3 regions of the Paenibacillus sp. LjRoot56 genome follow, and region 1 is predicted to be linked to each of the others. Evidence: riboswitches for the same ligand, from Rfam matches in the RefSeq annotation. Region 1 holds a riboswitch; each other region holds the start of a gene.

Region 1 (9,857 bases):
TCGCGGACTCCTTATCGCCATACACACCGCCGACATGGATGTTAATGATCGCGGCCTCGTCCAGCTCCATGCCATCCAGAATAGCAGCATGATAATTCAAATCCTCGATCGCCGCAGCAACGACCTTATCGTTTCCGTTGAGCAGCGTGAATTGATTGGGATGCATGCTGAGCCTGATATCGTGCGCCTTTGCGAAGTCACCGAGCTTGCGAAGCTCGTCTGCATATTCTCCGGCAACATCAATCTGCACATCGGGATGTGTCGCCAAGGGGATTAGTGCGGACGATAGTCGAAACAAACGAATGCCGTGAGCGGCATTATAATAGAGAATTCGTTGCGTAGCTTGGAGGTTTTTGCGGCCAATTTCAATGGCACGCTGCATGGCCTCATCGCGCGGTCGCTCTGAGAATAGCTTGTACGTGAATGTCGAGCTAGGTGTGTTGTTGAAAATGGCCATTGCAGTAGAAACGAATCCAAGTCGAATAATCACGTGCGTGCGTCCTCCGTTGCTCGAAAGTTAATGTTACTCTAGTGTACCCCTTTTTCTAGCTCGCTTTCTCACAAATTTTCATCTTGGTGGCAGGGGGACACAAACAACCTCCTACTCCACAACACAGGTACAATCTAAAAATCCTCCCACTCCACAGGACAAGGGTGGAAGGGAGGATTAATGGTCTGAGCTACACAGGCAGTTTAACTGTAAAAAATACAGCTAATTGACTGATATTGCTCCGAAAATTGCGGTTAAATGGAAAAAGTCCATCTATTTCTCGATGTTTCGCCGATTTCCTCGTAATTTCTCGAAATTAACGGGAGTTTTTCCTGTTATTTCGCTTCACCATCCGTTATCACAGAAATTAGATGGAGGTTTTCCATCTAATCGTTCCGTGAGGCGTCTGGGTAGCGGTGGTTACAGCAAGAAATTAGTTAATTGCGGTGGTTTGGTATGATACCCCTAAACGCGCTCAACTTTCAACAGGTTGGTCGTACCGGACTTCCCAACTGGAATACCTGCGGAGACGACGGTGAGGTCGCCTTTCTTCACATAACCTAGCGTCTCAGCTTGGTTGATCGCGGAGCGAATCATTGCGTCCGTCGATTCGCAGAACTCGCCAAGAACAGGGATGACACCCTGCACCATGCTCAATTGGCTAATCGCGTGCTGGCTGTTCGTTACCGCGATGATTGGTGCTTCTGGGCGGTATTTTGCGATCATCCGCGCCGTGAAGCCTGTCTCTGTCGGTGTTAGAATCGCCGCAGCATGCAGCTTGTTCGCGGAGGATACAACCGCTTGGCACAACACTTCGGTGATCTCGTTGTTGGATTGCAGCTGTGCGTCAACCAAGGAGCTGCGCACCATGGTTTGCTCGACGCGCTCAGCAATGGTCGCCATCATCGTCACGGACTCGATCGGATATTTACCAGCGGCTGTCTCACCAGAGAGCATCACAACGTCACTGCCGTCAAGCACGGCATTGGCTACGTCACTCACTTCAGCGCGAGTCGGACGCGGGTTACGCTGCATGGAATCCAGCATTTGCGTAGCTGTGATAACTGGCTTGCCAGCTAAGTTACAAGCGCGAATCATATCTTTTTGTGCAATCGGAACTTCCTCAGTCGGAATTTCAACCCCAAGGTCACCACGGGCTACCATGATGCCATCGGATGCTTCCAAAATGGAAGCAAAGTTCGTCATGCCCTCTTCATTCTCGATTTTGGAGATGATTGGTGTTAAGCCAGCGCCGTGCTGCTCCAAAAGTGCGCGAACCTCACGAACATCGTTTCCGTTACGAACGAAGGACATTGCGACGATCGAAATATTTTCCTCAACGCCGAATTTGATGTGCATAACATCGCGCTCTGTCACACCTGGCAAGGATGTGCGTACGCCTGGTAAGTTAACACCTTTGCGCTGCTTCAACTGAGCAGGGTTCAAGACGCTGCAAGTCACTTCTGTGCCGTCGATCATTTCAACACGCAATTCAATGGAGCCATCGTCGATCAATACAAGATTGCCCGGCTTCACATCCTGCGGCAAGCCTGGGTAGTTCACGGATACACGGCTGGAGTCGCCGATAATTTGTTCAGTCGTTAAGACGATGCGATCGCCCGTTTGCAAGTCATAGGAAGCATCTTTCAATTGACCGATGCGGATTTCGGGGCCTTTGATATCCATAAGAATCGGGATAATAACACCCATTTCTTGCGCAGCTTGGCGTACACGCTGAATACGACCGCGGTGCTCATCCAAATCGCCATGTGCCATATTTAAACGCGCGACGCTCATGCCGGCGCGAATTAATTCTTTCAGGGTGGAGACGGAATCGCACGCAGGACCCATCGTACAAATGATTTTCGTTTTACGCATTATGAAGGACTTCCTTTCGAATGTAAGAGATTAGTTGGCTTCATTATATGCCTTATGCATGCGATTTTCTATGAACTATAGTATGATATATGTAATATAGTATGATAAAAGAGGCGAGACTCCTATGCAGCTAACTGGTTTTCATTATGATAAAAGCAGTACATGGAACGAGGAACAGCCCAATAAGCATCTGGATTGGACGCTTATATTCGTGATCTACGGCCGTTGTGTGTACTGGATCAATGAGAAGAAACAAGTGCTAGAGAAAGGGCAATGGTTACTGATCCCGAGCGAAACTCCCTTCTATGGCCGTAGTGTGCCAACGAAAATCCATGAGAAATTTGTGCTGCAATTTGATGCACAAGCAGCACAGGACATCTTTCCGCTACTCCAACAGCCATCCCACACGACACGTCTAACCGGCAAATTCGACATCATCGCAGATCGACTGCGCTTGATTCATCGCGGCTGGCAAGACAAACAGCCCTATTACATGGCGCTATGTGATGCGCACCTGCAAGAGCTGTTTGTGTATCTTCAGCGGGAGTGGGATCAGGCAGCCACATCCTCGGTAACCGCACTTCTCGTGGAGCAAATGAAAGGCTATATCCAGAATCATTATCGCGAGCATGTCACCAAGGATGAGTTAGGCACCTGTATCTCCCGCTCGCCGAATTATGCAGCGTCGCTTTTTCGCCAAGTCACGGGTCAAACGATCAGCGAATTCGTTCACGTTACTAGAATCAAAACAGCCGTATACATGCTGCGTCATTCTGCCCTGACCGTCACCGAAATTGCCGAGTTTATCGGCTATAATGATCCGTCTTATTTTTATCGCGTATTCCGAAGAATGACAGGGTTAGTACCAACTGAACTAGTTTCAGATCGTGAAACCATTCGCAAATAATTACATCGTTCCGCCGCCGAGTCGTATGTTAGCAGGAATTTGTTCAGGACCTTTGTTGATATAGTCGTGAATGAATGTACCGACACTAGCTTCATCGAATTTGGCGAGTGACATTGTTTTCGTCCAAGCCGTAACCACGACCTCTTGATCAGCAGGAACATCCACATTCGGAACTGCGAGAACACCAGCACCAGCTGTCTTGAAGTGGGTCAAGTAGTCAAGTCGATCTTTCAGCTCCTTCGGTGCATCGGGATGGTAATGGATGATGATATCGCCGTGCTCCAAGTTGTGGACAAGCATCTCGTACCCAGGTCTCTCCTTGTAGAAACCGAATTTCAAATCATGAGGGCTGTGCGTACCTGAAGTAGGGATTTTCATCTCATACATCAGGGTGCCATCTTTGTGATCGCGTCCGTAATCCTTATCGGTTGTGACCTGAATGTTGGCATGGAAATTAAGCTTATCTAGGCTGTATTTGCCTGCGGAGCTTTGAATGAGTGAAGTACCAACACTGCCGAGAGCGATAATGAGCAGGGCATGTGAGAGAAGGAGCCATGTTTTATGTTTCTTTTTCAGGGCTTGCTTTTCAGCCTTTTTCAACCGTGAGGTGTTGTCTTTGTTTATTCTTGCTGCGAGTACATAACCAATGATAGCTGCAATGAATAGAGCTAGTCCGATATAGAGCAATATGGTCATCATTTCAATCCCTTTCTGCATCGTGGAATCATCCACCCTGAATAAGTTCCTTTGTTGAAAAATAATGAGGACACTACAAATTGTAGTTTTTCTAAGGGGTGGAAGTCAACTTCTAATGTTATCCTGATTTTGGCATGGAAAATAGAGGGTTTGGAGCGCTACTTGTTGAAAGCTGTAGAGAAATGTCTGATTATGTAGAAAGTCATTTAGGGGGAGTCACGATGACGGATCAACTGCTCGAATTAAACAGAAGGAATAGCTTAATGGTTAAGCTTTTATGGGCGTGTCTTGCACTTGGAGTCGCGGCTGCGTATACATCTGCATCTATGATGATAACCCTTTCTTCGGTCGGCGTACCGATTGCCATTGTATGCACGATTTTAACTTGGAAGAAGATTGCTATTCCGTATACGAAGTATGTAATTGCGGTTGGGCTTAGTGCGATTTCTTATTTTTTCATGTCACATAGTGCCTCTTTGTTTGGTTTATTTATTTTGTACTTAAGCTTAGCGCTCATTTCTTTATACATGGACTACAAGCCGCTCGTGCTCAATGGTGTGCTAGGGCTGATTAATATGAATGTGTATATAACGACGCTTACTCCACATGTGGATCCGATTGGGGTTAATGCTTTTTATCTGCTCACGATCATGACACTCATCGGTCAAAGTCAGATTGGTAGGAGAATGTTAACGAATGTTGCCAGAAGTGCGAAGGAATCGGAGATCGCAAAGATTAAAACGGATGAAGTGCTGTCAGGTGTTCGTAATACGACAGAGGTACTGGGTACATCTAGTGGAAACCTGCAAGAGAATGCTGCAGTAACAGGTAGAATTACGGAGGAAGTCGTTGCTGCTTTTCAGGAGATTACGATTGGTATTGAATCACAAGCCTCCAGCATTAACGATATTACATCCGCTATTCAGAATGTGAATGAGACTGTGGAGCAGACCACTACGGCATCGAATACGATGAGCAGCAGATCACGGGATACAGCGAGAATGACGAACGAAGGCAAGACCCAGATGGAAGATTTGTCGCTCAAAATCAATGATATCACCGTCATCGTCACTGAGACCTCCGACATCATGAATGAAGTGAATGAAGAAAACGTGAAGATTGGGAATATCGTTTCCACGATCGCAGATATTGCGAACCAGACGAATCTATTGTCGCTGAATGCTTCGATCGAAGCTGCTCGTGCAGGTGAACATGGCAAGGGGTTCTCCGTTGTAGCAAACGAAATTCGGAAGCTGGCGCAGAATGCACACATCGCATCGACGGATATTTCGGAAATTCTTGGTTCCATTCAGGCCAAAGTTGTGACGGCCGTAGAGAAGGTTGCCGTTGGCATTACTGCTGTAGAGTCAGGTAAGAAATCGACAGATAGCGTTAATCAATTGTTCGAGGTCATCAACACGAATACAGCGGAAGTGATGGAGCAGGCGTCGCACTTGCAACGTATGAATCAACAATTGCAGATCTCATCGCAGCGGGTAGCGGAAGAGATGACATCCGTTGCAGCGATTACCGAGGAGTCTGCAGCATCCGTTCAAGAAGTGCTAGCTAGCGCGGAAGTACAGCAGCATCGGGTGCAGAATATCGTAGACAGCATCCGTCAATTAAACGGATTGACACAGGATCTGAAGCATCTGATCGAGAAATAAACATCCAACGCGACCCTTTGGGAAAAAAAGGATTGCCAAAGAGCGGCTAATCCGCTACAGTTAAGCCAAATGAATAGCAACACGGGTGCTTGATGAAGTCAGGCTGAGATAGTGGCCCTATGCCACTGACCGTTAATCTGATCTGGATAATGCCAGCGTAGAGACCTGATGTGCTTTTTTTATGCACAAATGTTCAAGCCTGCCGGTATTCCGGTAGGCTTTTTTTGTTCTTAAGGGGCAAAAGAGACCATGTATCCAAGGTTGGCGTGTTCGCCTATCTCATTGACAAATATGATTAGGAAAAAGGAGTCGAGAAGCAGATGGCGCAAAAGGAAGCAAGCAAAAAAGGGTTGAAGCTGACAGATATTTTGATCACCATTGTCATTTCAGCCGTGTTTGGTGTGATTTATCGAATTTGGGGACCGATTTATGATCTCATGAAGCCGCTAGGCTTACATGCAGAGCAGCTGAGTTATGGTATGTGGTTCATGGCGGCAACTTTCGCGTTCCTAGTAATCCGCAAACCAGGTGTTGCCCTGTTGGCTGAGGTGGCGGCTGCAACGATTGAGGCCTTGTATGGCGGTCATTGGGGCGTGTCGACGCTCGTCTTTGGATTATTGCAAGGACTTGGTGCTGAGCTGGTGTTCGCGGCTTTCCGCTATCGTCGCACCAATGTGGGAGTAACGATTCTTGCTGCCTTCGCTTCCGCCATTATGTCCATCTTTGTGGATACGTACTATGGCTATATCGATCAGCTGGCATTCTGGAATTATCTATTATTCATTGGTTTAAGATTACTGGGCAGTGCTTTGATTGCGGGTGTATTCGCCTATTATTTGACGGGTGCCTTATCCCGCACGGGTGTACTGAATCTGATTCGTCCTGTTTCCAAAAAAGATTACGACGTATTGGGGTAACGAGATGAGCGAAGGAATGAGCGTTACAAATCTGCGGTTAAAATATCCCGGCGATGACGCCCCCCTGATCTTTCAGGGGGTTTCCTTTTCCATCGAGCGGGGTGAGAAGGTACTGCTGTTGGGACCTAGCGGCTGTGGTAAATCGACCCTGCTTCAGGTACTGAGCGGAATTGTCCCGGACATGATTGAGCTTCCGCTCAAAGCAGATGAGATTCGAAGGCCTAGCCGGTGGGGATATGTGTTTCAAGATCCGGATACACAGTTCTGTATGCCTTATATCGACGAAGAGATCGCGTTCGTGTTGGAAAATCAGGAAGTGCCGCGGGAAGATATGCCTGCGCGAATTCGGCATTATTTGGATTTGGTTGGGTTGCATGTGCCTGATGCGCATACGTTGATTAGTACGCTGTCCCAAGGGATGAAGCAGAGGCTAGCGATTGCAAGTGTGCTGGCGCTTGAGCCAGAGGTGCTCTTTCTCGATGAGCCCACGGCGCTGTTGGATGATGAGGGCACGAAGCAGGTTTGGGACACGATTCGAGCCATTAGCGGGGACAAAACTCTCCTCATCGTCGAGCACAAAATTAGCGGCATGCTGGATTTGCTCGATCGATTGATCATTCTGACACCGGAAGGTAAGGTGTTGGCCGATGGACCGCCGCTTGCCATGTTTGAGGCTTACAAAGAGCAAATGAGGGAATACGGGATCTGGTATCCCGAGGTGTGGGAGGATTACGCCAAGGAGAATCCGCAGGCGAATGTGAAGGCAGAGGACCAAGGGAACATGCAGCGCACCAATGTAGGGCCGCTAGTACCCGTTATGACCTTCCATGATTTCGTCGGTGTTCGCGGCGGGCAGATTAGGACCTCTGTGGATAACTTTAGCGTCTATTCAGGTGATTGGATCACCGTTGTGGGTGCCAACGGTGCCGGCAAAAGCTCGCTTCTCCTCGCGATCATGCGGCTCATCCCAACCCGCGGAAGCTGTCTGATCGCGGGCGTAAAGGGCAACAAAGTCGAGTATCTTGCGGAGCAGGTCGGCTTTGTGTTCCAGAACCCGGAGTTCCAGTTCGTCACGAACTCCGTGGAGGAAGAGCTGACCTATGGCTTGCCAGAGGGTCAGCCGAAGAACGGGCAGTGGGCAGCTGCTGAGCTGCTGCTCCGGGAATACGACCTGCTCGCGCTGCGCGAGCGGCACCCGTTCCAGCTCTCGCTGGGCCAGAAGCGCAGGCTCAGCGTTGCGTCCGCGATGGTTCGCGGGCCACGCATCCTGCTGCTGGATGAGCCCACCTTCGGGCTCGATGCGCGCGGCACGCTGCGCATGCTTGAGCAGCTGGAGCGGCTGCGCGCCAGCGGGACTGTGATCGTGATGGTGACGCACGATCACGAGATCGTCCAGCGCTGGGCGACCCGCGTCTGGCAGGTTGAGGCAGGGCACGTGACGGAAGTCGCGCACATTGTTCCGTCATCAGTCCCAGGAGGTGAGCCGCTCGTATGCAAATAACGTTCCCCTTTCGTGAAACGTGGCTGCATCGGGTGAATCCCGGTGTGAAGCTTGGCTTATCGATTCTGCTATTCATCATTGTCGTCTTCACCCATAATCTCAACATGATGCTGTTCCTGACGTTAGGCGCGTTGCTTCCGCTAGCGCTATTATCTGGACATCCGACGAAGAGATTGTTGCTATATGCGTCGCCATTTCTGTTAATTTTCGTGTCTTCCACAGCAGGGATGATGATGTTCGGTATCGGAGAGACAGAATGGTTTCATCTCGGGATTATTCGAATTACCGAGGAAAGCTTCTACCGCGGGATCCATCTTGGCTTACGCGGCGTCCAAGTTGCCTCCGTTGGCTTGCTGTTCAGCTTGACCACACGGCCTGTCGCTTTGTTCTACGCGATGATGCAGCAGTGGAAGGTCGCGCCGAAGTACGCGTACAGCTTCCTGGCAGCGCTGCGCATGCTGCCTGTCATCCTCGAGGAGCTGCAGACGCTTCGCTATGCGCTCAAGGTTAGGGGCAAACGTCAGCAGCGGAATCCGCTGACTTCGTGGTACACTACGATGCGGATGATCGCTATACCGCTGTTGGCTCAAAGCATTCGCCGTGCCCATCGGACGGCGGTGGCGATGGAAGCGAAGCGTTTTTCGATGAGCCGTAAACGAACGTATTATTATGTATCTTCTTACTCGATGTTAGATGTATATTACAGCCTTTATTGGGGCGTGCTCATAGCAGCATCCTATTGGCTCGCGGTTACGTGGCCGCTACTAAACAGTGTAGATGTGCGTTAAAAAGAAGAGCAACCCAACTCCTGGTACGGGAAGGGTTGCTCTTTTGCTCATTCGCCCCATTTGAGCATGAGTGTGACTCGGCAGCATGGATTGCCAGTGATGCGGGGACCAACCACGAATTGTATGGCACTGGGGGAGTAGCTAGTTTCAATGTTGGAATCACTACCGAAGGTTTTAACGATGCGATCGACTTCTTTTTGGTTGCCACTCTGGGCATTCGTCATTAATTGCTGGGCGATTGCCGGGTCTGTGAGCTTTTTGACGACGATAGAGGCTTCCTTTAACAGATGTTCAGAGGTAACAACGGAGTTAGACAGCATTTTGGTATCAACTGGGGGGAAGTTACGGTCCCACGCCCAGTAAGGTGCATAGTGGTAGGGATGAGGAGGATACAGATGATACTGAGCTGGAGGATAAGGGTAAAAGGTTGGGTCGTTGTACATCGAGACCGACCCCTTTCTGTAAAATGATGAGCACTAGCAATATATGTAAGAGATGGGCTAGTGTGCGTCCGCATACAAAAAAGGCTCCCCTAACGGGGAGCTGGATGTCTTCGCTCAACTTATCTGGATGTTGTTAATGTAACATAGCTTGTTACTTTGACGCCTGATGCAGAAACGGCAGTAAGTTCAAAAGAGGTTACGTTACCCGTTACCTTTACAGTACCATCAGGATCGACAGAGACCGAGCCAACCGTGGAGCCGGCTTCCCCGCGGATATCATTCGTAATAAATAAAGTGCCTAGAGCAAAGTTATAATTGCGGATGTCGAGGTCCTCATATTTGTTTCCATAGTTATCTGTAGCCGTAAGATCCATGGCTGTGTATGCGTTGAAATTAGCTTTATACACGATGTCTGAAACATCCATAGGTTCAGTAATAGAAGTTTCCCCTGCTGTCAATGTCTTCACACTCACAGAAGTGCTTTCGACAGTTACGCTAACATGCAGTTGTTTGGCTTCCCCATTACCAACTTGCACAATAAGACTCACGTCCGTAGTTCCGGGTTTGTTA
Region 2 (9,857 bases), on a different contig from region 1:
GACCCGTATAAGCTTTCTCTATGAGATATAGCAGTACTCTAGCGCGAAGTGGATCACTAATTGTTTTGAGTTGTTCGAGTTCTTCAATGATATAAACAGGCTGCAGTTTCATCGTGGATCCGACCTCCCTCTCCAGTACCAAGATTAACGAATGTACCCTATGCCAGAACGAGTTTCACCTCGAAAAAGCCTTGCTACAAGCGCCTCTTGGTCTTCTTATAATCTCTTAAAGAGATTAATTAAACGACGGTCAAATCTTTTTAACCGTATCATAATGCTAAACAGAATCTATGTCAATTGCGGTTTCTGACTACCTAATCATTCAGTACGAGGCCTTTTTCCATGCGACATTTCACCGCTTTAAAGGATTACCGAAATTAAGCTTTCTACTATGGTAGCAAAAAGGGACGTTTCTGTCACCATTAAAGGTAGAAACGTCACCAATAAATTAACGAGCTAGGCTATTTGGCTCCATTCAAATGGAGCTCTCTCATCTATCGATGTTTTGAAACTAGTAATTTCAGAAGTACTTCAGATGACAGCTCAGTGGCGGATGAAACGAATGAGGACCCGGAGGGCTACTCTATCAAATGCTCATAAACAGCGATTTCAGATAACAAATTTTGATTTTTGTCATTTGATAGCTCTGTGGTGCATGATGCGAACGAGGGTCTGGAGGGCTATTCTATCAAATGCTCATAACAGCGATTTCAGATAACAAATTTTGATTTTTGTCATTTGATAGCTCTGTGGTGGATGATTCGAAAGTGAGACCAGAAGGCTACTCTATTAAATGCCCCAAACCAGCAATTTCTACTAACAAATAATGATTTTTGTCAGTTGTAATTCTTTAACCTTAGGTGGGGATGCATTGTTCAACTTTCAATTATTTAACCGAGTTCTTTAACTAACAGAAAATGTTCTTTGTCATTTGATAGAGCTGTGGTGGATGATGCGAAAGTGAGACTAGAAAGGCTACTCTATTAAATGCTCATAACCAGCAATTTCAGTTAACAAATTTTGATTTTTGTCATTTGATATTTTTGTGTGGATGATGCAAATGAGGACCCGGAGAGCAGAACTACGGGAAAAGCAGCGCGCGCAACGCCGCTGCAGCTTCGCGCGGTGAGCGCGCACCCGCGATGGCGCTCACCACTGCCACGCCGTCCGCCCCTGCGCGGATGACGGCGCCTGCATTCGTGGCATCGATCCCCCCGATGCCCACGAGCGGCAGCTGGATGCCGCCTGCGCGCATCCGCGCTAGTACGGCAGGCCCCTGGACATTCCGCGCATCGAGCTTCGTGCGCGTGGCATACTGGGGGCCTACGCCAAGATAGTCGGCGCCTTCGGCCAGCGCCGACTGGGCTTCGCCCAGATCGTGGGCCGACACGCCCACGATCATGTTCGGCAGCCGCTCGCGCACCGCGGCGGCTGGGGCATCCTCTTGGCCGATATGGATCCCATCGGCCTCAAGCTCTAGAGCCAGCCGTTCATCATCGTTCACGATGAACGGGATTCCACGCTGCGCGCAAAGGCGGCGCAGCCGCACGCCCAGCGCGAGCAGCTCCTGCCCCTGCAGGGCACCGGGGCCCTTCTCGCGCAGCTGGAACATCGTGATGCCGCCGTCGATAGCGGCTTCCAGCACTTCATACGGGTCAGCACCGCCACAATTCGGGCTGCCCATCACCAAATACAAACGCAGAGCTTTGCGCAGCTCTTCAGCACGCAACAATACACTCATCGCACACCTCGCGTTGCCGTATCTTTCGAATCAGCGGCTCGAACACCCTGCTGATAAGCCCAATGATTCGTCGGTCCATGCCCACTTCCGATATGTAAAGGCTCCGAAATCGCAGCATAGATGAAGCTTTTCGCCAACTGTAGGGATGCCTTCGTCGTGAGTCCTTGCGCCAAACCCGACGTCAAAGCAGCTGCAAATGTGCAACCTGTGCCATGCGTATGTTGGGTAACCAAACGTTTTGAAGTGAACTCCGTAAAGGAAACTCCATCATACAGCAAATCCGTCGCTTGCTCCGTATTCGCTTCATGGCCTCCTTTGATCATCACATGTTTGCAGCCATATGCATGAATTCGAATGGCTGCCTTCTGCCGAGAGCCCCCGTCCGTTATCGATATCCCGCTAAGCGCCTCCGCTTCAGGGATATTCGGCGTCACCACATCAGCTAGTGGCAGCAACGAATGGATCATCGCGTCAATCGCCTCTTGTTGCAAGAGTGAAGCTCCGCCTTTGGCAATCATCACCGGATCTACAACGATCTGCTTCCACCCATACGTTTTAATCGCCGCTGCCACAATGCGAATAATGTCTCCGCTGAACAGCATCCCTGTTTTGAGCGCATCGGGCCGCAAATCTTCACCGATGGATGCCAGTTGGCGTTCAATCGCTTCCACGCTCATCGGGTAAACACCTTGCACACCTAGCGTATTCTGCGCGGTAACAGCCGTAATTACGGACATTCCGTACACGCCGAGTTCTTGAAATGTCTTCAAATCTGCCTGAATACCAGCGCCACCGCCGCTGTCCGAGCCGGCAATCGTCAATGCTTTGTAAATCGCCACGGTACTCCCCCCTACTTACTTTTCACTACTATTTTTCTTAACGGTCATGACAGACGCTATCGTCGCCTATACCACTATCTCCATAATCTAACGGACACGGCAGTCGTTATTGCAGCTGAATTCTCCAAATGAGCAGGAAATTCGACTGAATAGCGACCTCTGTGTCCGTTAGCTTTTCAAAACATCATCTATATACCAAATAACGCTTCCTGTGTCCGTTAGCCAAGGGAAAACCAAGACCTAGACCGAGAAAGGAGCCCAGATCCAGGCCAATGCCAAGAACTGAAACTACACCTATTGCTACTAGCCTAACCGCAGACCTAAACCCGGCTCAAACCATCCATCGGACTGCTCGCCGACGCATAACGCTTCTTCGGAATACGCCCCGCCTCAAAGCCCGCGCGTCCCGCTTCGATCGCGAGTTTCATAGCATAAGCCATTTTGACAGGATCCTTCGCACCGGATACTGCCGTGTTCAGCAGCACACCATCCGCGCCCATTTCCATCGCCAGAGCGGCGTCCGAAGGTGCACCAATTCCAGCATCCACGATGACCGGAACCGTCGCTTGCTCGATGATAAAGCTCAGGTTCAACGGGTTAATGATCCCCTGCCCTGTGCCAATCGGTGATGCACCTGGCATAATCGCATGTACGCCGAGCGCTTGCAGACGTTTCGCTAATAACACATCATCCGATGTATAAGGAAGTACGATAAATCCTTCCTCCAGCAGCATTTCCGACGCTTTCAGCGTTTCCACGGGATCTGGCAGCAGCGTCATTTCATCCCCAATAACCTCGACTTTGATCATGTCGCACAGACCAGAAGCCTTTGCTAAACGCGCGATGCGGACGGCTTCTTCAGCTGTTTTGGCACCAGCGGTATTCGGCAGCAACGTGAAATTCGACGTGTCCAGCATCGACAAGAAATTCGGCTGACTCGCCTCAAAAATGTTCATCCGACGAACCGCAAACGTCAAAATTTGCGATTCACTGATATCCACCGCTTGTTTTTGAATCTGAAAATCAGGAAACTTCCCTGTACCTAGCAGCAAACGTGAACGAAACTCATATGGACCGATTTTTAACATGTATTTATCCTCCTCCAACGAAATGAACGATCTCAATTTTGTGGCCTTCCGCAAGTTCAGCACCCGCGTGATCTTCTTTATGTAAAATGGCTGCGTTATGCTCAACCACGAGCATTTTGTCGCTTAGGTCGAAATGCGCAAGCAGCTCCACAACGGTCCGAATCGTATCGGGTACGTCAACCTGCTGACCATTAATGTGCAGTTTCAATGCTTATCAATTCCTTTCCTGTAGCTGAAAATGTGCTTTGATCCTGCTGACTTACTCGCATGGTCTCTGGCGAAAAATCCGGGCTGAAGGCATCCAGCCAAGGGGCTATCGTACTATCCCCCTGTTCGCCTGTGCCATCTCCGCCCACAATCAAATCCGCCAACACCCTCCCCGTGATCGGGCTCAGCAAGATCCCGTTGCGGTAATGACCGCACGCTGTGTACAAGCCCTTCACCGTAGGCACCTTGCCGATGTAGGGCAGTCCGTCGCCTGTCTGCGGTCGCAGCCCCGACCAAGCTTTCTCCCACTCGGCATCGCCGAGTAGCGGCATCAGCCCCCTCGCGCGATCCATCAGCTCGGCCAAGCCAGAGAGCGACACCTTGCGGTCATAGCTGTTCGGCACGACCGTCGCGCCGACCACCAGCCGTCCGCCGGCTTTCGGAACGATGTAGCACCCTGGCGAGAACAGGGTTTTCTTCAAGAGCGGCTTCGGCATCCTAACGGAAAAGCACTCGCCCTTCACGGGATACATCGGCAACTCGATGCCGATGCTCCCAAGCAGCTGACCGCTCCACGTGCCTGCGGCGACGACGACGTGGTCGCTGTAGAGCGGACCGGCAGCCGTCAGCACGCCGATGACGCGCTCCTGCGCGGTCAGCAGCCCTTGCACCTGGGCGAATGGTTGCACCTTCGCCCCGAGCACTTGCGCCGCCTGCGCGAATGCCGCCGCCAGCAGCGGAGCATCGACCTGCCCATCCTCGGGCAGGTACAGGGCTCCGCGCGTCGCCCCGCTCAGCGCGGGCTCTATGGCCGTGGCTTCAGCTGCGCTGAGCCACTGGGCCTTCTCGCCCGCGGCGCGCTGGAGCTTCTCCCGCGCGCGCAGCTCCTGCTCTTGAACGTCGCTGAGCGCGACGTTCAGCAGCCCCTCACGGACGAGGCCGATGTCGATGCCCGTGAGTTCTCGAAGTTCCCCGCTCAGCTCGGGGAACATGGCACGGCTTTGGCGCGCCCACTGGAACAGGGCGCCTGTGTCTTCCATCTCGGACTGCGCGCCGAGCATGCCTGCTGCTGCAGCCGAGGCTTCTGCGCCTAGCTGGCTGCGCTCCAAAAGCGTGACGGATTGCCCTCTTTTAGCCAAGTAATACGCGATGGATGTACCGATAACACCGCCGCCAACGATGATGACATCTGATCTTGCTGCTGACATTTCGCTCACCTCTATTTATTGAAGCTCATCATGATAGGCCAGAACGGCTCCAAGGGGATCCGCTGCTTCCCATATCCCGCTCATCACCGCGATGCCTGATGCTCCTGCATCCAGAACGGACTTTACCCTCGCAGGTGTCATCCCGCCTATCGCAATCACAGGAATGTTAACGTGATTAACTAATTGTCTTAACTGCTCCAAACCCCTAGGCGGTACGCCTTGCTTAGAGTTTGTCGCAAAAATATGACCGAACATGACATAATCGGCCCCTTCTTTTTCACGCCACATCGCCTCGTCTGCACGATGCACAGAGACTCCGATGCGCTGAATCCCGCGGCAAAACTCATCTTGAATAACAAGAGATGGCGTCGTGCCTGGAAGCTGAAGCCCACCTGTTTGCAAGGCTAGAGCGATAGAGGGAAGACCGTTGACGTACAGGCTTTTGGCTGGAATCCCTTGCTCCAATAAGTACTGAACGCCGATAAACACTTCGTCCAAGGACTTCGTCTTCTCGCGAATATGAATCGCTGTGACATATGGGTGAATCTGCGCCGCAATCTTTGCGATCTCGGACCATGTTTGCTTCCCGCCCGATATAACATGCAGTTCTTTCTGTGACACGCAAGGCTCGACTCCTCTCCACGGAACATCGCTTCTCTTTCACCAGCGCCCTTCATCCTGACTCTGCTCGTAAACACAAAAAAACCACTTTCCTCAGAAAAGTGGTTGTAGGCTGCCTCATCATAAACAGATATAAAATCGGCTCCAAAGCTCGTTCCACTTTCCTCCGCTGGCATAAACCAGATCAGGTTCAAAGGGTTCAGTCTACACTGTCTCAGCCTCTCGGCGCCCCTAGGGATTCATTCGTATGCAATTACTAAACATCATAGCATGACAGCCAACTCTTGGAAATAACAATTTTCCATTTCAAGTTGCAGCTGACCTAGCCATTCTCAGCTCGCTGAGAATTACGTCTCTCTATTGAAACCATTTCCAAAACTTCCCGTATAGAGTATCAGTAAATCTTATATTAAGGGGTGTTTGCCATGGAACCATTTGTACTGCCAGAACCCGATCGACGAAGACCCTCTTCCCTTCCGCCAGGCTTGATGACCAAAATTGTTATCGGCCTTGTTATCGTTCTCGCCCTTATTTTTGGATCGTCCACCTTCTACACGGTACAGGAGCATGAGAAGGCGGCTATTTTAACATTAGGCAAATATACAACAGAGAAGGAAGCTGGGCTTCACTTTAAACTCCCTTTCCCTATTCAACAGGTGATTGTCCTTCCTGCCAAAAAGACACAACGTATCCAAATCGGCTTCCGTGAAGTGGGTGGCAAAATCACTCCCGTAGAAGAAGAAGCGATGATGATTACGGGGGATGAAAATATTTTATCCGCTGATGCCGTGGTTGAATGGAATATCAGTGACATGCGCAACTACTTGTACAATATTGATAATGCAGAACTGTTCCTACGTAACTCCGCAAGCGCAGCGATTCGTTCAGTTATTGGCGCTACTGCGCTAGACTTTGCCATTACAGAAGGAAAAACCGAGGTCCAAGGCAAGGTCAAAGAACGCCTGATCGAGATGCAGACGAAATATCAAACAGGAATTCATATTGTCGATTTGAAATTCCAAGATATCGAGCCGCCAGCTGGCGATGTGCAGAATGCGTTTAAAGATGTAACTAACGCGCGTGAAGAGAAAAACACGAAGATTAACATAGCTACGAAATACGAAAATGATATCCTTCCTAGGGAGCGCGGTAACGCTCAAGCATTGCTTGAGAATGCCGAAGCACAGAAGAAATCACGGATTTTGAATGCGCAGGGGGATGTGGCGAAGTTTAATGCCCTGTATGCGGAGTATGCCAATAATAAATCAGTCACAGAGAGCAGGCTTATCATCGAGACGTTAGAAAAAATATTGCCGAATGCCAAAATTTTCATCAGCGACAGCACTGGCGAAACGGTCAAATATTTACCAATTAATGAGCTGCTGCGCACACCTGCTGCTGCAACTGGCACGACTGGAGGGACTGCGAAATGACCTTACAAAATAAATGGATTTTGAGATCCATCCTTGGTGTCGTTCTCGTTATTTTCTTCCTGATTTCCATCTTTATTGTCAAAGAAGGCCAATACCGCGTCGTTCTCAAATTTGGAGAAGCCGTTCGGATCCAAACAGAACCTGGTATTCATTTTAAAATTCCATTCATTGAATCGGTTCGTACGCTTCCCAAATATCAGATGGTGTATGATAGCAAGCCTACTTCCATTTTGACCAAAGATAAGAAGCCGATCGAAGTTGATAACTATACAGTATGGCGGATTGATGATGCTCAGCAATTCTTGCGCACAATTCAATCGATCACAGGCGGGGAAGAGCGTATTGATGCCGCAGTATATAACACCGTTAGACGGAAACTATCGGAGATCAATTACAGCGATATCATTAGTGAAAACACGCAACGTGGTAACTTGAACGATGAGATTACGAAGGAAGTTTCTGAGTTAATGGAGCGCGATAACTACGGTATCCAGATCGTCGATGTACGCATTAAACGCACGGATCTGCCGGACTCCAACAAGCAGAGCGTGTACAAACGGATGATCTCTGACCGCCAATCCATTGCGGCGAAGTACTTGTCCGAGGGCGATGAGGAGTCGAAGAAAATTACCTCCAAAGCTGACAGACAGGCGAGCGAGTTAATTGCTCAAGCTCAAGCGGATGCTAAGAAAATCGTGGCTGAAGGGGAGCAAGAAGCGGCTAAGATTTACAACTCCGCTTACGGTCAAGACCCTGCTTTCTACAATTTCTATCGGACGCTGGATAGTTACTTGGTGTCATTTAAAGGGGAGCCAGTTATCATGCTGCCGATCGATTCCCCTTACACAAAAATTTTACTTGGTAAATAAAATTGGTTAACGCCGTAAAGCATACTCATCCTAGGATGAGTATGCTTTTTACTTATTCTCTAGTTGCGGACCGTGGTCACCCACTCTCCATCCTCCGGAATCACAACCTGCTCCAACAACCCTTCCAATCCCAATCTGCCCCGCAAATCCGCTCGCGTCACATGACAATGATTGATCGCATCCATGTGCACGGCAACGATTTTCGTGAATGGCGCATACTGGCACAGGCTCACCACATCGTTCGCATCCATTGTGATGGGATCCCCCACTTCGAACTGCGCACCGCCCGCATTGACGACTGTCCAATCTGGCAGATACGTTTCCAACGCTTGCTGTACGTCGTCACACCAAATCGTATCTCCCGCGAGATATAGTGTTGGCTCGTTCTCCGCTTTGAACACAAAGCCCGAAACCTGCCCCATCAACTTCCCAATCTCCTCAGTTCCATGCTGTCCAGATGTTCGGAACAAGGTTACTCCCTGTTGCGTAAGTGACTCATTAATGGCCGTCACGGACGTAAACCCAGCAGCCTTAAACACTCCTTCATCTCCTGGTTGGCACAGGATAGGCGTCGATTTCGGCAGTGCTTCCGCTGCTGCTCCATCCCAGTGATCCCCATGCAAATGTGTCACAATAATCAAGTCTGGTTGACCTATTTCCGCTATCGGAAATGGCAGAGGCACAAGGGGATTCCGTCTTGGATTGGCTGTATTCACGATTGCCGGGTTTACCCCCGCGTCACTAAACATCGGATCAATCAGGAATTTAATGCCTGCGTATTCCAGCCAAAGTGTGGCATGGCGAATGAGTTGAAGCTTCATTTTCAAAGCACCTCTTATCTTCTAATTGTTGTTCTGCTACAATTGTAAAATAATTGGCTTGTTTCTCATACAATCTGCTGAAACGAATATACGATTTTCCATTTCATTGTGAAAGGAATTCAACACGTGCTAAGCAACCCACCGATCGATGAGATCGATTTACGTATCTTACAGCATTTACTGCTAGATGCTACTCAGTCGCATAAAGCGATTGGTCAACAAGTTCATCTAACTGGCCAAGCGGTCGGCGCACGCGTACGTAAGCTCCAGGATCTCGGCATCATTACGGGTTATACTGTAAACTGGAACCCTGAGAAAATCGGGCAGGTCGTGCACGCGTTTATCGTTGTTTTTATGAAATCTAATACGGCTCATCAAGCTTTCCTCACATATATTCAACACCAAGAGTGTGTTGTAGAGACGCACCGCGTTAGCGGCGAAGGCTGTTATTGGATGCGCGTGCGCGTCCGTACGCCCCTTGAATTGAATGCTTTCCTGGATGAACTTCTCACCTATGGCAATTACAAAATCAGTCTTTCCATCGGGCAAGTCAAATAGCAATCTGCTTCGCCTCAAGCTGGTCACGAAAGGATGTTCACCTAGATGCTGCCTCAATTAAATCGTCAATTAGAAAAGATTTTGCCGCTGATCACACCCATTAGTGTCCTTATCGGAGTTCTACTCGGAAGTCACTTATCTGGATTTACTTATTTGTCGCCATGGTTGTTTGCTTTCATGACTTTTTCGGGGAGCATCGCTTCGAGCTTCAAAGAATTCATCAAGGTCGTCGTTCAACCACTGCCTCTTCTCACTACTTTGTTCATTTTGCATGTCGGGATGCCACTGATCGCACTCGGACTCGGTCATGCTGTCTATAGTCATGAACCGCTGACAATTACGGGACTTATTTTGGCCGCAGCCATTCCAACAGGGATTACAAGCTTTGTGTGGGTGGCTATTTATCGAGGCAATATTGTGTTAACGTTATCGATCATCCTGATGGATACGATCCTTTCACCCTTCGTCGTGC
Region 3 (9,857 bases), on a different contig from region 1:
TCCGATGGATGCGCATTTCACACCATTGTTAAAGGGGATATCGAAGGAAGGACGCGAGGTGGCTGCGCCGATCGTGCTTCTTGAGAATACAAAGGGGGCATTCGCGGGTGGCCGGTGGATTTTCGCCAATGTGGTCACGGATGAAACCTTCTGGGGTAACGGTGGAGCCGCACTAGTTGGGGAGTTAGCAGGGTATACGAAGCGTGGTGTAACGGAAATATGGTTCAAGCCGAACTACGCTTGTTATGATCCGGGCGACCGCGCAGCCTTGACGGTTCAATTGCAAACACTTGCGAATCGTACAGGGGTTGTGCCTTTGAATGAGTCTTGGACCTTCCATGTCCAAGTATCTAAAGACGGTGCAACATCACCGATCTGGACGACGGAATTCACGATGAATGCGTCACGCGAGCTCTCTTTTAAAAAGGTAAATATTCCTGTTGATATTGAAGCGGGTTATTATACAGCGGTTTGTAAAGCGGTAGCGAATACGGGGGAAACGCGCACGTTTAACCAAGGCTTCTGGGGATATGATGCCGAGTTGCTTCGCGAAGGGACGCCGATGTCCTGTGATCGCGACTACTTCTGGAAGGACGGACGTCCGCTTCCGATCGTTGGGATGACGTATATGACGAGCGATGTGGCGAGGAAGTTTTTATTCTTGCCGAATGTTTCCGTGTGGGATCGCGATATTGCGCAAATGGTTAAAGCAGGCATCAACCTGCTTCGTACTGGTGTGTGGTCGGCTTGGCGTCAAATCATGTTCGTGGACGGACATCCGTATGAGGAAGTGCTGCGCAGCATTGATGCTTTTATTTTGACTTGCAAAAGACATGGGATCGAAGTCACGTTCAATTTCTTCTCTTTTACACCAGAGCTGTGGGAGGGCGTGAATCCGTATTTGGATCCGCGCAGCGTGGAGGCGCAGAAGCGGTTTATATCTTCGGTAGTGTCCAGACATAAGGAAACGACGAATGTGCATTGGGATCTGATCAATGAGCCCTCGATGTTCAATCCGAGCAAGCCGTTTGCTGGGCCGCAGTCAGCTCATGATGCTTTCGAGCATGAAGCGTATGTAGCTTGGCTGGAGGAGCGCCATGGGGATATTCGCAAGCTGCAAGAACGCTGGAATATGTCTCCTGCGGAGCTCCCGAACTTCGCTAGTGTCCGTTTGTTGGATCCTTCTGAAGTGAACATGAGCACGACAGAAACGGTTGAGAAAAAAGGTTCCCCATGGCTGGACTATACCCTATTCACCATGGACATGCACAATCGGTGGGCGAAGGAATTGATCGCGACAATTCGCAGTATCAACCCCGCACAGTTGGCGACTGTGGGACAGGATGAGGGATTGGGCGCACAACGGCCATCGCCTTTCTTTTACGCAGAAGCTGTGGATTATACGACGGTGCATACGTGGTGGTTGATGGATCAGTTGGTGTGGGATGGCATTTTCTCCAAGGCGCCGACGAAGCCGAGTTTGATTCAAGAAACGGGCATTATGTATGTCGAGACGGCAAATGGGCGTGCGAAGCGGTCGGAATACGAGCTGCGAAATATTCTAGAGCGTAAATATGCCTATTCCTTCTCGACAGGTGGAGCGGGTGCTGTTCAGTGGATTTGGAATATCAACTTCTATATGAACAACATCAATGAGTCGCATATTGGTGCGCTTCGGGCAGACGGGACAGAGAAACCGGAGGCGGATGTTTCCTACGATTTCGGGGCATTCATGGGCGCGATTCGCGATCTCTTCGTTGGCCGCAAATTAGAGGACGTCGTGGCAGTGTTCCCGTATTCAAATGATTTCTCCACGCGCAAAGTAGCAAGTGATGCAACAGCGAAACTAACTCGCACGCTTGCCTATGGGATGAACGTACCGTTCCGTGGGTTGAGCGAGTATCATCTCGATGCACTGGCATCGGATCAGCCGAAGTTGATTATCGTGCCGAGTGCGCATAATTTCAGCGATGCCGCGCTTACGAAGTTAACGACGCATGTCCGTGAGAATGGCGGAACGCTGCTGTTTACAGGGCCGCTAGGATTGAATGAGTACTGGGCACCCGTAGCTCGGTTGACGGATATAGTAGGTGAAACAGTGCTGGGCAACATTGTGCGAGAAGAGGCAATGGTGTTGGAGGGAGAAATGGTTCCTGTGTCCTTCGGAGGTGCACGGATCGCTGAGTTGAATAAAGAGGTACCACTATCCGATGATGGAAAATGGAATTCGCAGCATGGCGTCGTTCGCAGTTATGAGCTGGGCAAAGGGCAGCTCATCTGGTGTCCACTCCCAGTGGAGCTTGGTGAGCGCGGCGATGCACTCGAGAAGCTGTACGCGTATGCTCTTAAGTCAGCTGGTGTGGATGCGGAACTAACGTGGGTAAAAGGCGGGCAGCTGCCGGGCGTATATGGGCGGAAGCTCAGCTTTGATAGCGGTTCGTTGTTCATCTTGGTCTCGGAGTTCAGCGTGGACACGCAGATCGAAGTGACGGATCCGGCAACGGGCTTGAGCTACGCGTTCGAGCTGGAAGCCGAACGTACGGTGATGTTCGCCGTGAATTCTGTCGGCGAGTTGTTGGCAGTGTATCGACCTGAGCAGGTGCAGGTTGAGGTGAAGCAGTAGACGATTAGCGGGTAAGCTAATTGAAGAAGCCTCTGAATGAGATGTAATTCTCATTTGGAGGCTTTTGGTTTTTGGCGGGATGTCGTCGATGAATGTCCCGCATTAAATAGATTTTGCCGAACTATTGCAATATTTGGAGTTAAAGTGTAAATTAAATACCTAAGTGCATAATCACGGGAGCTTGGTGAGACCAGGCTGAGAGGATAGTTATAACTATCGACCGTTAAACCTGATCTGGATAATGCCAGCGGAGGAACACAAGATCTCTTTGTATACCAAGAGACCGCCTCTATTTATAGATGCGGTCTTTTTTTCGCAGCATGAACCCTCCGCTTGATCATATCAACTATAGGAGGCATGGCAAATGTCAATGGAAACTAGTAATGAAAAGGTCACATCATCAACATCCGCTTTTCCGGGAAGCAAAAAAGTTTATGTCGAGGGCTCACGAAAGGACATCAGGGTCCCTATGCGTGAAATCAAATTGAGTCCTACTACTGGTGCTTACGGAGAGCAGGAAAACGCCCCTGTTCGTGTATACGACACGAGTGGTGCTTATACAGATGAGGAAATCCAAACCGATATTCGTGCAGGTATTGCGCCTAATCGTTTGAATTGGATTGTAGAACGCGGCGATGTTGAAATATATGAAGGAAGAACGATTAAACCGGAAGATAACGGATATACCAAGGAAGAGAACGTTACCGAAGTTTTTCCAGGCTTACATCGTCACCCGATGAGAGCGAAAACAGGTCGTAATGTAACCCAGATGCATTATGCACGTCAAGGTATCATCACGTCCGAAATGGAATATATCGCGATTCGCGAAAATGTATCTCCGGAATTTGTGAAAGACGAAGTCGCTCGTGGTAGAGCGATTATCCCCGCCAATATTAATCACCCTGAAAGTGAGCCTATGATTATTGGACGAAACTTTCTCGTTAAGATCAATGCGAATATTGGGAATTCAGCTGTATCGTCTTCCATTGAAGAAGAAGTGGAAAAAATGAGATGGGCTACTCGCTGGGGCGCTGATAATATTATGGATCTCTCAACGGGTAAAAACATTCATACCACCCGGGAATGGATTATTCGTAATTCCCCTGTTCCTATTGGTACCGTGCCTATTTATCAAGCATTAGAGAAAGTGAATGGAAAAGCAGAAGATTTGACGTGGGAAGTGTACCGTGACACGCTAATTGAACAAGCTGAGCAAGGTGTCGATTACTTTACGATTCATGCTGGTGTCCTGCTGCGTTACGTTCCTCTTACGGCCAAACGAGTGACAGGTATTGTTTCACGAGGCGGCTCCATTATGGCAGCCTGGTGTCTCGCCCACCATCAGGAAAACTTTCTGTATACCCATTTTGAAGAGATTTGTGAAATCATGAAAACCTATGATGTATCCTTCTCTTTAGGCGACGGTTTACGCCCAGGATCCATTGCAGATGCGAATGATGAAGCCCAGTTTGCAGAACTAGAAACATTAGGTGAACTCACCAAAATCGCTTGGAAACATGATGTACAAGTCATGGTAGAAGGTCCTGGTCACGTACCCATGCATTTAATCAAAGAAAATATGGATAAACAACTTGAAATCTGTGACGAAGCTCCATTTTACACATTAGGACCCTTGACTACGGATATTGCGCCAGGCTATGACCATATCACTTCTGCCATTGGAGCAGCGATGATTGGCTGGTTTGGCACTGCCATGCTCTGTTATGTAACGCCCAAAGAGCATTTGGGCTTGCCCAATAAAAACGACGTTCGTGAAGGGGTTATTACTTATAAAATTGCTGCTCATGCCGCTGATTTAGCCAAAGGGCACAAAGGCGCCATGGATCGCGATAATGCATTATCCAAGGCACGTTTTGAATTCCGCTGGCATGATCAATTCAACTTATCCTTGGATCCAGAAAGAGCCATAGAGTACCATGATGAGACACTTCCTGCAGAAGGTGCCAAGGTCGCTCATTTTTGTTCGATGTGCGGTCCTAAATTCTGCTCCATGCGAATTTCCCAAGATATCCGAGACTTCGCCAAACAACAAGGTCTTGAGGAAGCTCAAGCCATTGAAAAAGGGATGAGTGAAAAGTCAGAGGAGTTTAAGAAAGCGGGCCACGCCCTATATACGTAAACAAAAAAGGGTTGCTGCGGCAACCCTTTTCCTTGTCTAACCTTTAGCTGACGCTTGAATCATAAGAAGATCGTAACTAGCAATGATACCTTCCTGTATGCCAAACTTATCTTCGTATTCCTGATACATCTTAGCGAACAAGCGTCGCGTACTGATGCCAGGCAAAGCAACAGCTTCTGATGAGCTAGCTCCCATTCCTTTTACCGAAAAGAGAAAATCTCTTACGGTAGGATAGGTTTCCTTTCGAACCTCACGCTCATATTGGATGCTAGAAAACCCAACCTCATTAAGCCATTCCTTCCACTGATCCGTCGATTGAAAGGATAAGCCATGCCTCTGCGGCTCTAAACCGCTAGCTCGATAAACTTCATGAAATGACTTGTGCAGTTCATGGAATGTATGGGGTCCGAAGGTAGTGAACACCAGCATTCCACCAGGACGAAGCAGCCGCCGAAGATGACCAAGCGTGTGCACTTGATTACTCAGCCATTGAAAGCAGGCATTCGAGATGATGAGATCAAACGAGGCTGAAGGAGCATCTATCGCCCACACCTCAACATCAGCTTCAAGAAATTGCAAGCGAGTGGATGAGCTTTGGTAGGACTCCGAATCGTATACGGCACTGGATAAGACTCGCTGTTCAGCCACTTTGATCATCTTAGGAGCGATGTCTAGTGCAGTAATAGATACGAATGACGACCACTCCTTCAGCAAAATTTCAGTCAGTGCACCTGTGCCGCAGCCGATTTCAAGGAGGTTGAGTCCCTCTTTGTAACTATCGTCCACCCACCCTTTGAGAATTTGAACAAGACGGTCTGCCATACTACGCTGCACACTAGAATGACGGTCATACGAACCTGACGAACTACGGTTAAATTGACGCCCAATCGCAGTTATCCTAGTGCTCATGCCACCATCTCCTCAGTTTATCAACTAGGGCCGATTCCCTATCCCAAAACGGTACATGCCCACAATCTGGAATGGTAAGTAGCTCTGCTTGAGGCAATCCTGCAACAAGCTCTAATGCAGCACTGTAAGGATAAATCTTATCCTCAGTTCCGTGAACAACAAGAACGGGACAAGCGATAATCGGCAACTTCGTCAAGACTTCCTCACTTCGTAAAATCTGGAGACCAGAGATGAGCCCCGTGATTGTCCATTTACCAATAAATGGTAATATATTTCCAAGACCGGCTCCGGCTCTGATTTCAGCTTCCCTAAATAGGTTCTGTCGAAATCGGGTTTCAACCTCTTGCGGATTCTTCCTGAGCCCGATCATCATCTGTTGAATGGCAGCAACGGACCAACCGAGGTCCATCTCTTCCTTTGTCCGAGTGAATCGAGCGTTTGCCGCAAACAACACCAGTCCATCCCCATAGCCTTTGGCAGCTAATTGCAGTGCCAATAGTCCACCAAGCGACCATCCGCAAATCAACAGCCTGCCACCATCACCTCTCGAATGAGCAGCTATTCCATTTGAAGATAGGATATTCTTGGCGACCGTTTCAATCAAGACCAACATTTCCTCAGGGGAACCAGCCTCGCTGTAATCGACAGAAATATGATGAAAATCTGGCAATAACTCACGAATGGGATCGAAAACTTTATCGGACATACTCCAGCCTGTTAGCCACATGATGGTGGTACTAGCCTCTTGCCGAGTTTTCACTTCGTGGAACTGAGATGTCCTCATGGCTGCACCATTCCTAATCGTAGTCCGATATTACGGATTCGTGCAGCTGCATCTCTCAGTTCCTTTTCTGTATGGGCTGCCGACAAGGAGAAACGGATTCGAGCAGTGCCATCCGGAACAGTAGGTGGGCGTATGGCTGCTGCTGCAATGCCTTCATCTTCAAGTGCACGACTGAATCGTAAGGCCATATCGTTATCGCCGATGATCAGAGGCACTATGGGAGAGTCCCCCTCACCGATTGTGAAACCAGAGGCTCCCAACAAAGACCGAAATAACATGCTTAACGCGAATAGCTTTTCTCGCCGCCAATGCTCGCTTTGTACCACAACTAACGCCTCTGAAACACCAGCTACAACAGAGGGAGGCAATGCGGTCGAATAGATGAGCGGCCTCGCTTTGTTCACCAGCCATCGAATGAGCGTGCGACTACCGCAGATATATGCGCCGTAGACACCGAACGATTTGCTGAACGTCCCCATATGTATATCCACATCATTTTGGATTGCAAGCTCATGGCATAAGCCCTCTCCATACTTCCCGTAAATCCCACCACTGTGTGCCTCATCTACCATCAGCATGGCTCCGTACTCGCGTTTGAGCGCGACCAATTCACGCAATGGCGCCTGATCACCATCCATCGAGAAGACAGCGTCTGTTATGATCAGCTTTCGCCGTTTATCTCGGTACTTATGCAATAATGCCCGCAAATGAGCCATATCCTTATGACGGTACCGAGCGTGCTCCGCTCGACTCAAAATAATACCATCCACAATGCTTGCATGATTCCACTGATCACTGAAAACAACATCGCCTCTGCCAGCTAACGCTGCAATAACACCGGAATTAGCCATATAGCCGTTTGCAAAAACAAGTGCTGCTTCATAGTTCTGCCAATAGGCTAACTCCTCTTCAAGACGATCATACGGGGGACGATTACCCGTCACAAGCCTTGAAGCTCCTGAACCTGCTCCTTCTGTGAGCAACTTCTCGCGCATTGCTTCAATAATGGCAGGATGCCCGGAGAGTCCCAGATAGTCATTGGAGGACAAGTTGAGCAGCCTTCGTTCTTCACGCACGGTGTAGCCTGGAGCTCCGCTTACTGGACTAGATGTTCGCAAGGAGCGCTCCAAAGAGGCGTCAGCCAGAAACTCAAGTTCTTTTTCTATCCAATTCATAGTTGTCACAACCTTAAAGAGCGTTTAATTCAATTTCAAAGCCCAAATCTTCAATGATTTGGTGATCAGCCGAAACGTCTTGGCCTGCTGTTGTTAAATAGTCACCTACAAAGAGTGAATTTGCGGCGTACAGCGACAAAGGCTGTAGGGAACGGAGGTTAACCTCACGCCCGCCCGCTACGCGGATCTCTTTGGACGGACAAATGAAACGGAACAGGGCCAGTACCTTCAACGCTTTCATCGAAGGCGTGCGGCCTGCGTGTTCTAGCGGGGTTCCCTGAATCGCATTCAGGAAATTAATCGGAATCGAATCCACATCGAGTTCGCGTAATGCATAAGCCATTTCAACTATCTCTTGATTGGTCTCACCCATCCCGATAATGACACCGGAACAGGGGGACATGCCTTGTGTCTTTACTTTATCCACGGTTTCAACCCGTTGGTCGTAGGTATGCGTCGTTGTAATTGATGCGTAATTGGCCTTGCTGGTGTTCAAGTTATGGTTGTAGCGATGTACACCTGCTTCAGCAAGACGTTCAGCTTGATTGCCTTTCAGAATACCCAGACATGCGCAAATTTTGAGCGGCATCGTTTCACGTATTTCTTTTACTGCGTCTACGACTTGATCCAATTCCTTGTCTGTCGGGCCTTTTCCAGCTGCTACAATGCAATAAGTTCCTGCTTTGCGTGCCAACGCTTCACGCGCCCCGGCAAGCAGCGTATCTTTATCAAGCAGTGTGTACTTGGCAACAGGCGCTGTCGAAACGATGGATTGCGAGCAGTAGCCGCAGTCCTCAGGACAAAGGCCGCTTTTGGCATTGATGATCATATTTAACTTTACTTTTTTACCGTAAAAATGTTTTCTCACCTGAAAGGCAGCTTGTAGTAGGAGTAGTACCTCATCATTGTCGGCTTCTAGTACAGCAAGCCCTTCCTCTAGGGTTATACACTCACCATGTAACGCTTTACTAGCTAGTGATTGCCATTTCAGATCAACAGTAATTGTTTTCATTTCAATTATCCCCCTATGTGCGATAGCTTTTGATCGGCTAATGCCTCTCGGATAGGCCCTAATTGTATGGTTTGGCGAACGGTATGTATCCACATTTCTGAATGGGAATCGGCGTGCAAGCGGGGAAACCTCCCCAGTACTTTAAGGCCACTGTATTGTTCAATTAACTCCGCATTGGAAGCTATGCTAGGGTCGTCAAGCGGCTCAGTCCATTCGCTGTCATTCAAGATAATGCCTGTAATCTGAACTCCACGATTCCTAAGAAATGACACAGTCAGAAGTGTATGGTTAATCGTACCAAGGCTGGATCGGGCTATAATCAACGCAGGAATCCGAAGCTCTGAGATCAAGTCCACCATAAGGTTGTCGTTGGTAAGCGGTACAGCGACACCGCCAGCACATTCGATGAGGAGCGTGTCGTAACGTTTCGTAAGAGGTATACCTGCGTCAATGAGCTCAGTGAGCGTAAGGGTCACACCCTCCTGTTTAGCAGCTAGCAGCGGAGTAAGCGGAGCTTCGAATGTAAATGGCGCCACAGCTTCTGGTCGCTCATCAATTCCCGTAATCTGCAGCAACCTCTCGCTATCTGTCAATCCGCTGCCCAGCCGTGCACCGGATTGAACAGGCTTCCAGACTCCCACATTCAGCCCTTCAGCGCGAAGAGCAGCGGTAATAGCCGCAGTAAGAATGGTCTTTCCGACATCCGTGTCTGTCCCTGTCACAAATAAACCGCGTATGGATTCATCTCTCAATCTACTCATGTCATGAATCGCCTTCTGTAACACGGATAATGGATTCTATTAAAATATCTGTCATAGCATCAAGCTCAGCTTCATTACTCGCAAGCGGAGGGATAAAAACGATCACATTGCCAAGCGGTCTTGTTAGCATTCCGAGTGCTCTGGCACGCTGACTTGTTCGTACGCCGATTCGTTCTGACCAATCATACGGCTCGCGTGAAGCCTTATCGCGTACAAGCTCTATTCCGATCATCAGTCCCTTCTGCCTGATTTCACCGACATGCGGTCGATCCTTCAGCGCTGTGAGTTTACGCTCGACAAATGCTGCCTTAGCTCTTACACCTTCAACCATGTCGCGTTCCTCCATTAGCTTCAAGCTAGCTAAAGCAACAGCACACCCAAGCGGGTTGCCCGTGTACGAATGACCGTGAAAAAATGTCTTCTGTTCTTGGTAATTCGCATAAAATGCGTTGT

What was found. Region 1 has a riboswitch for thiamine pyrophosphate ahead of ACSQ8O_RS32230 (ECF transporter S component). Riboswitches for the same ligand answer to the same signal wherever they lie in the genome.
Region 2: linked by a shared signal. The riboswitch ahead of ACSQ8O_RS05820 (thiamine phosphate synthase) and the one ahead of ACSQ8O_RS32230 (ECF transporter S component) in region 1 are both predicted to bind thiamine pyrophosphate.
Region 3: linked by a shared signal. The riboswitch ahead of thiC (phosphomethylpyrimidine synthase ThiC) and the one ahead of ACSQ8O_RS32230 (ECF transporter S component) in region 1 are both predicted to bind thiamine pyrophosphate.

Annotation. Positions count from the first base shown of each region.
Region 1 is NZ_CAXURV020000005.1:55,433-65,289, forward strand. It holds gene uvsE (UV DNA damage repair endonuclease UvsE) at 1-490, opposite strand, end outside; gene pyk (pyruvate kinase) at 956-2,368, opposite strand; gene ACSQ8O_RS32215 (AraC family transcriptional regulator) at 2,493-3,275, shown strand; gene ACSQ8O_RS32220 (DUF3105 domain-containing protein) at 3,276-3,992, opposite strand; gene ACSQ8O_RS32225 (methyl-accepting chemotaxis protein) at 4,193-5,638, shown strand; TPP riboswitch at 5,710-5,819, shown strand; gene ACSQ8O_RS32230 (ECF transporter S component) at 5,959-6,555, shown strand; gene ACSQ8O_RS32235 (ABC transporter ATP-binding protein) at 6,560-8,056, shown strand; gene ACSQ8O_RS32240 (energy-coupling factor transporter transmembrane component T family protein) at 8,047-8,844, shown strand; gene ACSQ8O_RS32245 (hypothetical protein) at 8,892-9,287, opposite strand; gene ACSQ8O_RS32250 (S-layer homology domain-containing protein) at 9,407-9,857, opposite strand, start outside.
Region 2 is NZ_CAXURV020000001.1:1,293,369-1,303,225, reverse strand. It holds gene ACSQ8O_RS05850 (ArsR/SmtB family transcription factor) at 1-112, opposite strand, end outside; gene thiE (thiamine phosphate synthase) at 1,082-1,741, opposite strand; gene thiD (bifunctional hydroxymethylpyrimidine kinase/phosphomethylpyrimidine kinase) at 1,738-2,580, opposite strand; gene ACSQ8O_RS05835 (thiazole synthase) at 2,901-3,668, opposite strand; gene thiS (sulfur carrier protein ThiS) at 3,673-3,876, opposite strand; gene thiO (glycine oxidase ThiO) at 3,860-5,083, opposite strand; gene ACSQ8O_RS05820 (thiamine phosphate synthase) at 5,099-5,704, opposite strand; TPP riboswitch at 5,849-5,947, opposite strand; gene hflK (FtsH protease activity modulator HflK) at 6,130-7,137, shown strand; gene hflC (protease modulator HflC) at 7,134-8,006, shown strand; gene ACSQ8O_RS05805 (MBL fold metallo-hydrolase) at 8,066-8,827, opposite strand; gene ACSQ8O_RS05800 (Lrp/AsnC family transcriptional regulator) at 8,936-9,385, shown strand; gene ACSQ8O_RS05795 (bile acid:sodium symporter family protein) at 9,431-9,857, shown strand, end outside.
Region 3 is NZ_CAXURV020000001.1:2,169,479-2,179,335, forward strand. It holds gene ACSQ8O_RS09690 (beta-galactosidase) at 1-2,623, shown strand, start outside; TPP riboswitch at 2,787-2,896, shown strand; gene thiC (phosphomethylpyrimidine synthase ThiC) at 2,988-4,763, shown strand; gene bioC (malonyl-ACP O-methyltransferase BioC) at 4,800-5,672, opposite strand; gene ACSQ8O_RS09705 (alpha/beta hydrolase) at 5,662-6,456, opposite strand; gene bioF (8-amino-7-oxononanoate synthase) at 6,453-7,631, opposite strand; gene bioB (biotin synthase BioB) at 7,645-8,643, opposite strand; gene bioD (dethiobiotin synthase) at 8,649-9,404, opposite strand; gene bioA (adenosylmethionine--8-amino-7-oxononanoate transaminase) at 9,406-9,857, opposite strand, start outside.